2 regions of the Caballeronia sp. M23-90 genome follow, and region 1 is predicted to be linked to the other one. Evidence: riboswitches for the same ligand, from Rfam matches in the RefSeq annotation. Region 1 holds a riboswitch; the other holds the start of a gene.

Region 1 (4,492 bases):
CAGCCGGCGCGCCGGCCGCGCGACAGCGGCATTGCGGCGGTCATCACCATGGACGCGCAGATCGATCATGTCACCGGTCTCCTGATGCTGCGCGAACGCGATACCCCGTTGCCCCTCTATGTCACCGACGCCGTGCTGCAAGACCTGAGCACGGGCTTGCCGGTTGTATCGATACTCGCGCATTACTGCGGCGTCGAACGCCACGCGGTCCCGCTCGATGGCGGGTCGTTCAGCATTCCCGCATTACCCGGAATCCGCATTGAAGCATTGCCGTTGTCGAGCAAGGCGCCGCCCTATTCGCCGCATCGCGCGGCGCCCCAACGTGGTGACAACATCGGGCTGACGTTCATCAACGAGGCGACCGGCAAGCGCGCGTTCTACGCGCCCGGGCTCGGCGCGCTCGAACCCCACGTACTCGAAGCAATGAACGGCGCGGACCTGTTGCTGGTCGACGGCACCCTCTGGACGCCGGACGAAATGATCGAACTCGGCCTGTCGAAGAAGACCGCCGCCGACATGGGCCATCTTGCGCAAACGGGGCCGGGCGGCATGATCGAGGTGCTTGATTCGATCGAACGTACGGGCGTGCGCAAGGTCCTCATTCACATCAACAACACGAATCCCATCCTGATCGAAGACGGTCCCGAACGGCAGCGGCTCGCCGAACACGGCATCGAAGTCGCCTTCGACGGAATGGCATTCGATCTTTGAACATGCATTAGCGCTTCGCAGGAGAAACATGTGAACGGCCCGAATCACGCAGATACGCAAGACGCCGGCAAAACTGCCTGGACCCGCGAAGAATTCGAGGCGCAACTTCGCGCGAAGGGCACGGCGTACCACATTCATCATCCGTTCAACGTGAAGATGAACGAAGGTGGTTGCTCGCGCGAACAGATTCGCGGCTGGGTGGCGAACCGGTTTTACTACCAGATCAACATCCCGCTGAAGGACGCGGCGGTCATGTCGAACTGTCCCGATCGGGAAACGCGGCGGCGCTGGGTGCTGCGCATTCTCGATCACGACGGTTACGGGGATGACGAAGGCGGCATAGAAACATGGGCACGCCTGGGCGACGCAGTCGGCCTCACGCGCGACGAACTCTGGTCGCTGGAACAGGTGGCGCCCGGGGTGAAATTCGCCGTCGATGCCTACGTCAACTTCGCGCGCCGTGCGCCGTGGCAAGAAGCGGTGTGTTCATCGCTGACGGAAATTTTTGCGCCGCAGATCCACAAGGACCGGCTTGCGACATGGCCCACGTGTTATCCGTGGATCGAAGCCGACGGCCTTACGTATTTCCGCTCGCGCATCTCGCTTGCACAGCGCGACGTCGAGCACGGCCTGCAAGTCACGCTAGACTACTTCAGGACACGCGAGCAGCAGGAACGCGCGCTCGAAATCCTGCAATTCAAGCTCGACATCTTGTGGTCGATGCTCGACGCCATCGAAAAGGCCTTTCCCCAATGACATCGCCAGCGCCAATGCTCAAGCTCAAGGGGATCTTCCGGCTGCAGTGGGAACCGGCGCAGGACGCACACGTGCTGCTCTATCCTGAAGGCATGGTCAAGCTCAATCAGAGCGCTGGCGAGATCCTGAAGCGCTGCGACGGCACGCGCGATATCGACATGCTGATCGCCGACCTGGAGCAAGCGTTCAATACTCAGGATCTCGGCGGCGAAGTGAGGTTGTTCATTGCCGAAGCCGAGCGTCGTGGATGGCTGGAGGAAGCGACATGACCGCAAGCGTCATTGCCCCGCCGCTGTGGCTGCTCGCGGAACTGACCTATCGATGCCCGTTGCATTGCGCGTTCTGCTACAACCCCGTCAACTACACGGACCACAGCACTGAACTCACGACCGACCAGTGGATCGGCGTGCTGCGTGAAGCGCGTGCGCTCGGCGCGGCACAACTCGGCTTCTCCGGGGGCGAACCGCTGTTGCGCGATGACCTCGAAGTGCTCGTGCGCGAAGGACGGCAACTGGGTTTCTATACGAACCTGATCACATCGGGTATCGGTTTGACGGACAAGCGTCTCGACGCATTGAAGGACGCAGGCCTCGATCACATCCAGTTATCGTTCCAGGATTCCACGCAGGAGCTCAACGACTTTCTCAGCAGCACGCGCACGTTCGACCTGAAGAACCGTGTTGCAAGGTCGATCAAGGCGCATGGTTTCCCGATGGTCCTGAATTGCGTGCTCCATCGATACAACCTGCCGCACGTGGACAAGATCATCGACATGGCGCTCGCAATGGGCGCGGAATATCTGGAGCTCGCGAACACTCAATACTATGGCTGGGCGCATGCGAACCGCGCGCAACTGATGCCTACAGCCGAGCAACTGAAAGAAGCCGAAGCGGTGGTCGAGCGGTATCGGGAGAAGATCGGGCATCGCTGCAAGATCTACTTCGTCGTGCCCGACTACTTCGAGACGCGGCCGAAGAAATGCATGAACGGCTGGGGTTCGGTATTCCTCGGCGTGGCGCCCGATGGGGCCGCCTTGCCGTGCCACACCGCGCGTTCGCTTCCGGGCCTGACGTTCCCGAACGTCAAGGACACGTCCGTTCGCGAGATCTGGTACGAAAGCGATGCGTTCAACCGCTTTCGCGGCTTCGACTGGATGAAGGAGCCATGCCGAAGCTGCGAAGAGAAAACGATCGATGCAGGCGGTTGCCGCTGCCAGGCCTATTTGCTCACGGACGACCCGGCCAACGCGGACCCGGTCTGCGATAAATCACCCCATCACGAAACGGTGATCAACGTGGTGCGCCAGGCTGCGGTACAACGCGAACCTGAAGAACATCCGATCATTTTCCGCAACGACAGCAACTCGCGCCGGCTGCGCTCGACCGTCTGAGAATAGACCGGTCAGCTCACATATCCGAGGTGCTCGGCCAGAATCACCGAGCCGATGGCGACCAGGATCAAGCCGCCCGCCACTTCCGCGCGCTGCCCGACCGCGCGGCCCAAGAAGCGTCCCACCATCACGCCGATGGTCACCATGATCAGCGTCGCAAGTCCGATGGTCGCAGCCGTAGAGAAAATATTCACATCGATAAAAGCGAGTCCCGCGCCCACCGCCATGGCATCGATGCTCGTTGCCAAGCCCGTCGCGGCGAGCAGCCAGAAACCGTGACGCACGGGTTTTTCGGCCTCGGGCGTGGGCGTGCTGAAGCCAGAGCGAATCATGCGCAACCCGAGCACGAGCAAGAGCCCGAAGGCAATCCAGTGATCCCACGACATGACGTACGGGGCCGCGGCCTTGCCGAGCGCCCAGCCGACGAGCGGCGTGATCGCCTCGATGACGCCAAAGATCAGGCCGGTTCGCAGCGCCTCGCGCATACGCGGACGGCGCAACGTCGCGCCTTTGCCGACAGCGGCGGCGAAGGCGTCCGTCGACATGGCGAAGGCGAGCAGGATGGTGGAAGCGATATTCATGGGGACAATGATCATGTTCGGGTCGGGACAGGAACATACGATGTCTCGCCGAGCCCGACCGGTCGCGGCGTTACATCGATGGTCTTGCCAACCAGAATACAGATCGGTTGCTCATGCCACGGTTCGATCGAACCAAGCGTGTTGACATGAGCGCTTCCAATGGCTGGAAGCCGGCTACTCCCCAAGGACGGACAAAGGCTATCACGTTCGAAATGAATTTGTAATCTTCTCCAGGTTTTTTTAGTGTCCGTACATCAGGCACAGCCGATGCGCCTCCGCTCTGGTTGACCACCACCACGCGTTTTCCGCGAAGTCCTGGCCCGTACAAGGTGGCCAGCCCAGATCCGCGCCTTCGATCCGATACAGCCGCGATGCCAATCACGATATCCATGCTGACGACTGAAAGCCCTCCCGGCGCAAAACCGTCTGCACGCCGGACGAGGCGCGCGCCATGAGATCCGGCCTGCCACCTGGAACAGCTTCGCGAAAGCGCCGCGGCCGGTATCGATGGACAGCGCTCAGCATGGCAAATTCCCTGTCACGCTATCCGCTCCTTGCCGGGATTGCCGGAACTGCCGTTGCGGTCGTCATGGCAGGCTTGTCGATCGCCACGTTGTACCAGGGCCGCGAAGAAGCACTGAGCCACGCCAGGGAGACGTCGGCCAATCTGGTGTCGATCATTGGCGGCGATATTGCCCGCAACGTCGAAATCTACGATCTGTCGCTTCGCGCCGTGGTCGATGGCGCGCAGGACGCGAGCATCATGGTGCTTCCGCTCAATCTGCGCCGCCGGATTCTATTCGACCGCGCGACCACGGCGGCGTACATAGGCGGCAGCTACGTTATCGATGCCCGCGGCCGCGTCATCATAAAAGAAAACCCCACGGCCACGCCGCCCGAAACCTTCGCCGAGCGCGAATATTTCCTTGCCCATCGAAACAACCCATCGGTCGGCCTGTTTTTCTCGCATCCCTACTTGACCCACGCAAACGGCGCGGCGATCGGCATGAGCCGGCGTATCAATGCGCCGGACGGATCGTTTGCCGGCATCGCG
Region 2 (7,810 bases), on a different contig from region 1:
AACGCCGTAGGTCCAGCCGTGCACGGTGATTTCCTGACCACGCGCCCATGCATCGCGCAGGATGGTCGTGTGGCACACGTTGACCGTTTGCTCGATCGTGTTCAGCTCCACAAGCCGGCGATTCCTGGCGATGCCCATTGGCCATTCTTCGAGCAGCGAGGCGTGTTTGTCGCGTACGTCCTGTACGTGACGCAGCCAGTTGTCCGCAAGACCGACACGCGTTCCAACGAGCGCCGCACCCACGCCGGAACAACCGTAGTGGCCGACGACCATGATGTGCTTCACCTTCAGCAGATCAACGGCAAACTGGATCACCGACAAACAATTGAGGTCCGAGTGCACCACCACGTTCGCGATGTTCCTGTGCACGAACACTTCACCCGGCGGCAAGCCGATGATCTGGTTCGCCGGTACGCGCGAATCGGAGCAGCCGATCCACAAGTATTCGGGCGCTTGCTGATGAGCCAAGCGAGAGAAATACTCGGCATCTTCGGAGAGTTTGCGCTCGACCCATTGCAGGTTGTTGTTGAACAAATGCGAGAGCGGGTTGCTGTCTGGATTTTCAGTATTGTCGATGTTTGACATGGCATTCAGTGCTGGTAGGTCACGCGGGTTTCATGCGGCGGCGCATGCGGCAGGTGCGCCGTTCAGAAAACGCTCGGGATAGCGAACGCTGAAACGGTTGCTGCGTTCGTAGGGGAAAAACTCGGCGAGTTCGCCGTTGAGGATCTGTTCCTTATGCTTTTGCCAGAGAGCCGGATCGAAGAAATCGGCATGGTGTTTCATGAAGACGTCGCGCACTCGCGGATCGCCGAGCAGGAACGTTCCATACGTTTCCGGAAAAATATCGTGCGGCCCGACGGTGTACCACGGCTCGCCCGACATTTCCTCTTCTTCGGTGCGCGCTTGCGGCACATGGCGCACGTTGCAATCGGTCAGGTATTCGATTTCATCGTAATCGTAGAACACCACGCGGCCGTGCCGCGTGATGCCAAAGTTCTTGTACAGCATGTCGCCGGGAAAGATGTTCGCCTGCATCAGTTGCTTGATGGCGTCGCCGTACTCCCTGATGCCATGCTCGATCTCGTGTGGCGTGCCGTTCTGCAAATACAGGTTCAGCGGCGTCATGCGGCGTTCAATATACAAATGCCGGATCACGAGCTTGTCGCCTTCGTATTCGATCATCGACGGGATTTCTTTCCTGAGTTCCTTGAGCAATGCATCGTCCAGACGGGCTAACGGCAACGCGACGCTCGAATATTCGAGCGTGTCGGCCATGCGCCCCAGCCGGTCATGGCGCTTCACCAGCCGGTACTTGTCCTCGACTTTCTCGCGCGTGGTCTCCTTCGGCGGCGGGAAGTTGTCCTTGATCAGCTTGAACACATAGGGGAACGATGGCAACGTGAACACCAGCATGACCATGCCCTTGATGCCCGGCGCAAGGGTGAATTTATCGCTGGAATGCGAGAGGTGATGCAGCAAGTCACGATAGAACAGATTCTTGCCCTGCTTCTGCAGTCCCACGGATGTATAGATCTCCGCCTTCGCTTTGCCCGGCATGATGGTGCGCAGGAACTGCACATACGCCGACGGCACCTCCATATCCACGAGAAAGTACGAATGCGAAAAGCTGAAGAGGATCAGCACTTGTTCGCGTTGCAACAGGACCGTATCGAGGGCGAGCAGACCTGGTTGCGCGTGACGCACGGGCAAGACGAACGGCAGGATCAGGTCGCCGTTGATGATCCGCCCGATCATGTACGCCGCCTTGTTGCGGAAGAACAGGGACGACAACATGTGGATCTGGAAATTCGGTGCCGCCTCGAACTCGCCTAATGCCTCGGTGATGGCTCGCATGACGCATTGAACATCGCGTTCGAGGTCTTCAAATGCAGGCTCGAGCTGGAAGTTCGTGACAATGCGCGCGAGCGTTGCAGCGAGCCCGTCCTTCTTTGGGTAATACGCGCGATACGTCGGCTTGGCGGCGGGTTCATCGTTCTCGATGTATTCCGTCGATATGGCCGGCCGCACAAAGATGAAGTCGTTATTGAAATACGACCTGTGCAGGATCTTGCAGCACACGGAGTTGAAAAACGTCTCGGCGCATTCGGGTTGCCGATGCGTCGTCAACAAGCCGATGTAATGCAGCTTGATCTGCTGCCAGACTTCATCGTCTATGTTCTCTGCGTCGTATTGGTCCTGCAGACGCGTCACACATTCTTCCACGCGATCGTCGTAGGACGTGATGCGCTCGCGCGCCAGGCGTTGCAGCGCATGCCAGTCGCTTTCTTCGAATAAATGCTTCGCTGCGATCGCAGCATCGCTGAAAACGCGATAGTGACGATCGAACCCTTCGAGCAGCGTTTGCGCGACATCGAAGCCAATCTGCGACGACAGCAATCTGGGAAAGTGATTCATATCGACCCTGCACTTCGTGTGGTGTCGCGTGAGGTGCGTTACTCCCTGTGCATTCAAACCGGGCGATATTGTATCGCCACGGCCGTTCATACCGCCTTCGCGCGTTTCTCCGTGGCCGGAGAAGCCGCAGCCATCTTGCGTGCGCGCTTTTCAGCACTCGCCGAAAGCAACGCACGGCCTTGCGTTTCGTACGCAGCAAGCTCGGCGAGCGTCGCGTTCAGGTCTTCCAGTTGCCGCTCCAGCACCGCGCGATGTTCCGTGATCGTGTCCAGGAACGCGTGCAACTGCGCGACGGTGCCCGTGGGTGAATCGTAGAGATCGAGCAGCCGGCTGATTTCCGACAGCGTAAACCCGAGCCGCTTGCCGCGCAGCGTCAGCCTCAGGCGCGTGCGGTCGCGCGCCGAATAAACGCGCCGCACACCGTTCGTGCCTTCGCGCGCCGGCGTGAGCAAACCCTGATTCTCATAGAAACGGATCGCGCGGGGCGTGATGTCGAATTCACCAGCCAGTTCGGTGATGGTGTAACGCGTGTCGGTCATTTGAAAGTAGGGAAGCGCTGAACGGCTTTTGACAACCGCTGTAAAATACAAGTTAACGTTAGCGTCAACTTGGCGGCATTGCAAGAATCGACAACCCGGAGACCGACCCGCATGAATCCGCTCGAACAACAACTGGATTACGTTTTCGCCGACCGGCTTCCCGAACCCGGCCGGGCGATGGAAGTCGCGCCCGGCGTCTTTTGGGTACGCATGCCGCTGCCGTTCGCGCTCGATCACGTCAACGTCTGGGTCATGCGCGATGAAATCGATGGCGTAAAGGGCTGGACCGTCATCGATTGCGGTATTTCAGACGAAACCATCCGCGCCAGTTGGGAAAGCGTCTTCGGTACGTTGCTCGACGGCTTGCCGGTTTTGCGTGTGATCGTCACGCATTGCCATCCGGATCATCTGGGCCTCGCCGACTGGATTTGCAATGGCGGCGAGCAAAAGCGCTGGGGTCCGGTAAGACTCTGGATGTCGCACGGCGAATATGCAATGGGCCGCGTCATGTCCAGCGGCGACGGATCGGATGCAGGCGGCGAGCGCGCCGCACAGCACTTCGCGCGACATGGCATGAGGGACCCGGCATCGCTCGAAGCGTTACGCAAACGCGATACGTATTACCCGAAGCTCGTTCCATCCATACCGCAGCATTTCCGCCGACTGCGCAACGGCGACATGGTCAGGATTGGCGGGCGCGACTGGGAAGTAATAACGGGTTTCGGTCATTCGCCCGAACATTGCGCGTTCTATTGCGCGGAGACCAACGTGCTGATTTCCGGGGACATGGTCTTGCCGCGCATTTCGACGAATGTGTCCGTGTTTGCTATCGAACCGGAGAGCAATCCGGTGGCGCTGTTCCTGGAATCCCTCGGCCGATACGAAGCGTTACCCGCCGATGCGCTTGTCCTGCCTTCCCACGGCAAGCCGTTTCGCGGCATGCATACGCGTATCAGGCAGCTTCGCGACCATCACGCGGCGCGGCTCGCAGAAGTGCACGAGGCGTGCGCGGCGAAGCCGCAAAGCGCGGCGGACATTGTGCCGATCATGTTCAAGCGTCCGCTCGATGTACACCAGATGACTTTTGCGCTCGGCGAAGCGCTGGCGCATTTGCACTTGCTCTGGCTGAAAGGTGAACTGGTGCGTCGTACGAATGAAGACGATGGCGTAATCCGTTTCGCGCCGGCATGAAAAAACCGGGCGCTTTTTATAGGGCGCCCGGTTTTTCAAAGAGCAACAACGCTTACTGCACGGATACGGTCGAAAAGTTCTGCCGTCCAAACGGACTGACCCGATACCCGCTCACGTTGGCTTGCGTCAGCGCGGACGCGGTCGGATAGCCGAGCGGAATCCACAGCGCCTGGTCGTGGATGATCTGCTGCGCTTCGGTATAAGCCTTGGTCCGCTTGCCGATATCCGCCGATGCCTTGCCTTCATCGATCAAACGATCCAGCGTCGGGTCGCAAAAACGCGCGAAGTTGATGCCCGAGCGCACGGCGGCGCAACTGAACAGCGGCGAGAGATAGTTGTCCGGATCGCCATTGTCGCCAGCCCACCCCATGAACAACATGTCGTGCTGGCCTTGCTTCGCTTCCTTGATCAGCTCACCCCATTCGATCACCTTGACCTGCGCCTTCACGCCGATCTTCGCCAAGTCCGCCTGCAGCAATTCTGCGCCGGCCTTCGGGTTCGGATTCAGCACGCTGCCGTTCGGACGCACCCAGATGGTCGTATCGAAGCCATTGGGATAGCCTGCATCGGCGAGGAGTTTTTTCGCGCGATCGACCGAATACGCGTACGGCGTCACCTGCTTGTCATAGCTCCACGTGTTCGGCGGGAACGGATTCACGGCGGCCGTCGCCGTGTTCTCGAAGACCGTTTTCAGGTACGTCGTGCGATCGAATGCCTCGTTCAGCGCCTGGCGGACCTTGGGGTTGTCGAGCGGCTTTTTCTGCGTATTCAGCGCCACGAACGCCGTCATGAACGCCGGCGTTTCGACGACCTTGATCGAGCCGCCTTTCTTCGCATCGATCACATCCTGCGGCTTCGGCGACAACGCGATCTGGCATTCACCCGCCTTGATTTTCTGCGCGCGCACGGAGGCGTCGGGCGTGATTGCATAGATCAACCGGTCGACCTTCGGCTTCGCGCCCCAGTAGGCCGGGTTCACGTCGTAGCGGATCACGGCGTCCTTGGTATAACTCTTCAATACGAACGGACCCGTGCCGATGGGTTTCGCGTTCAGATCGGTTTCCTTGCCGGCCTTGAGCAATTGATCGGCGTATTCGGCCGAATAGATCGATGCAAAACCCATCGTCAGAATGGGCACGAAGGTCGCGTTCGGCGTGTTCAGCACGAACGTCACGGTATTGTCATCGACCTTGGATACCGACTTGATCAGCTTCACCAGACCCATCGATTGCGCATGCGGAAAGCCGCTTGCGCCCGCCACCTTGTGCCACGGGTTGCTGTCCGAAAGCATGCGATCGAACGAAAACACGACGTCATCGGCCGTCAATTTCCGCGATGGCTTGAAGTAATCCGTGCTCTGGAATGCCACGTTCGGGCGCAGGTGAAACGTGTAGGTCAGGCCGTCGGCGCTCACATCCCACTTCTCGGCGAGCGCGGGCGTGACCTTCTTCGCGACTTCATCGTAGGAGACGAGTGTGTTGAAGATCACATCCGCCGATGCATTGGTCGTCACGAGCGAGTTGAACTGCACGACATCGAAGCCGTCGGGACTCGACTCCGTGCACACGGTAAGCGGTTTTGCTATCGCGAGCATCGGTATTACGGCCAGGACTGCGGCTGCGAGCATTCTGAAGCGCATGGAATCTCCCGTTTTTGATGCTGTTGTCGGTTAGTCGGTTAATTTTCGTCATTTTTCGATGCAGGCAGCGTTGCGACTCGTTGCGACTTATTGTACGGCGCGCTCCGGCGCACGGTCCTGCGCAACAAACCCGCGTCGGCGTAGCTTACTGAAACGTTATTTCCGCTACAACGACCGATTGGGGATATCGATATGGGACCGATCCCGCCCGGCTGCGTCGCCTTGCCTAATCCGTAGCCCCACGCTAAACTCATGCCCGTCTTTGGGGAGTAGCCTTCCTTCCGCAATGGGAGGAGGACGCGTCAACATACTCGGCTGGTGCCGTGGCGCGTTCGACCGGTCAGGTTTGGCGAGACCATGGGTGCATCTTGTCGTTCACGGTCGGACGGCGCGGGATAGCACCCTGGTTCGCTGACGTCCGACCGTGAAATCATCGTGTCTCCAAAACAAAAATACCCCACTCCGGTCACAAGCCTCTCCTTGCGCAGCGGTCGCCAGTACCCTTCGTTGCGAGGTGCGGCATGACCATGCTCTTCCTGCAACTCGCACTCATGCTCGTGGTGATTCTGGCGGCATCGGAATTGTTCACCAATGCACTCGAGCATCTCGGCGAAAAACTCGGTATCTCCGAAGGCGTCACAGGTTCGCTCTTTGCGGCCATTGGCACGGCATTGCCTGAAACCACCGTGCCGATCATCGCGTTGCTGGGCGCCTCGGCAAATCGTTCGGTCAACGAGGAAATCGGCGTCGGCGCCATTCTTGGCGCGCCGCTGATGCTCGCGACGCTTTCCACCTGCCTGATGGCCATTGCCGTGATCAAGACGCGCGGCCTGAAGGGTCTGGTCACGCCTGAACACACGGGTTTTACCCGCGATCTCAACTTCTTCCTCTGCGCGTTCATGATTGCAGCCGGCGCGATGTTCGTCCCGCATCACGCGTGGCCCGTGCGCGCCTTGTTCGCCGTCGGCCTGGTCGGCGTGTATGTGGTGTATGTGATCACGACGTTTCGCGCATCGGCCAGTCTGGTCGAGAAAGGGCACGGCACCGAGGCCCCCGAGCGCCTGCTGATCGCGCGTGTGGGCTTGCCGACGACGCTTGCGACCATTGCGCTACAGATGCTGATCGGCGTTGCACTGCTAGTTGGCGGGGCGAAGGGGTTTATCGCGGGCGTTGAAGGTGTGTCGCATGTGCTGGGGATTTCGGCGTTGCTGCTTTCGCTGATCATCATCCCGATCGCGACCGAACTGCCCGAAAAGGTGAACAGCATCATCTGGGCGCGGCGCGGGAAGGACACGCTCGCGTTCGGGAACATCACCGGCGCAATGGTGTTTCAAGGCACGTTGCTGCCGGGTATCGGCATCATGCTGACGCCTTGGGAACCGCGCGTTGAAGTGCTGACCGGCGTTTTCATCACGCTTGCCGCCGCCGCATGGCTGCGGTTCAACGCGAGAAAAGGCGGGATCGTGCTATGGGCGCTGCTCGTGAACGGCGGCCTGTACGCGCTTTATCTCGGGTTGACGCTGGGACGGTAAGTCATCGCAGGTGGCGGCGTGCGCCTCGGCATGCCGCCAGTTCGCGCGCAAAAAAAAGCCCGCCGAAGCGGGCATCAATCACATTGCGCGTCGCACTTACCGCGCATCTGTTGTTGTCCTGCGTTGTCTCTTCACTGCCGCATCAGAGTCGTGCTGCCTGCTGATACCGGCTGGCGGCGCTCGCCTGGTTCATCGCTTGCCGGTGATTCCTCATCAACGCCGTTTCCGCCGATGTCGCCACGTTCATGATCGTCGCAATGCTCGCCTGGATCCGGCGGATGATGACCATGGCATCGGCGGGCTGGTCGGCTTGCAAGCCCATCAGGAGCGGCGAACGCGTTTGCGTGAGTTCGGCGGCGCGGGGCCAGTCGTTATCGGCGGCTGCATTTTCGATGGCTTCCGTCAGCGCCCACGCCTGCGCGATCAGTTCTTGCTGGTTCATCGCTTTGCTCCCTTACTTGTTGGTCGCGAGTGCGCCCGCGCTGTCCGTG

What was found. A riboswitch is a leader RNA that binds a small molecule or an ion and turns the genes downstream of it on or off. The one in region 1 is predicted to bind manganese.
Region 2: another riboswitch for manganese. It lies ahead of ACRXB1_RS22955 (sodium:calcium antiporter); the one in region 1 lies ahead of mntP (manganese efflux pump MntP).

What each region holds. Positions count from the first base shown of each region.
Region 1 is NZ_JBSIPA010000475.1:2-4,493, forward strand. Features, by position in the region: partial or broken gene pqqB (pyrroloquinoline quinone biosynthesis protein PqqB) at 1-711, shown strand, start outside; gene pqqC (pyrroloquinoline-quinone synthase PqqC) at 742-1,467, shown strand; gene pqqD (pyrroloquinoline quinone biosynthesis peptide chaperone PqqD) at 1,464-1,736, shown strand; gene pqqE (pyrroloquinoline quinone biosynthesis protein PqqE) at 1,733-2,857, shown strand; gene mntP (manganese efflux pump MntP) at 2,869-3,438, opposite strand; yybP-ykoY riboswitch at 3,454-3,633, opposite strand; gene ACRXB1_RS30320 (cache domain-containing protein) at 3,962-4,492, shown strand, end outside.
Region 2 is NZ_JBSIPA010000270.1:146-7,955, reverse strand. Features, by position in the region: gene can (carbonate dehydratase) at 1-585, opposite strand, end outside; gene aceK (bifunctional isocitrate dehydrogenase kinase/phosphatase) at 616-2,418, opposite strand; gene ACRXB1_RS22970 (MerR family transcriptional regulator) at 2,505-2,957, opposite strand; gene ACRXB1_RS22965 (MBL fold metallo-hydrolase) at 3,069-4,148, shown strand; gene ACRXB1_RS22960 (ABC transporter substrate-binding protein) at 4,201-5,787, opposite strand; yybP-ykoY riboswitch at 6,040-6,211, shown strand; gene ACRXB1_RS22955 (sodium:calcium antiporter) at 6,309-7,319, shown strand; gene ACRXB1_RS22950 (flagellar protein FliT) at 7,462-7,761, opposite strand; partial or broken gene ACRXB1_RS22945 (flagellar filament capping protein FliD) at 7,774-7,810, opposite strand, start outside.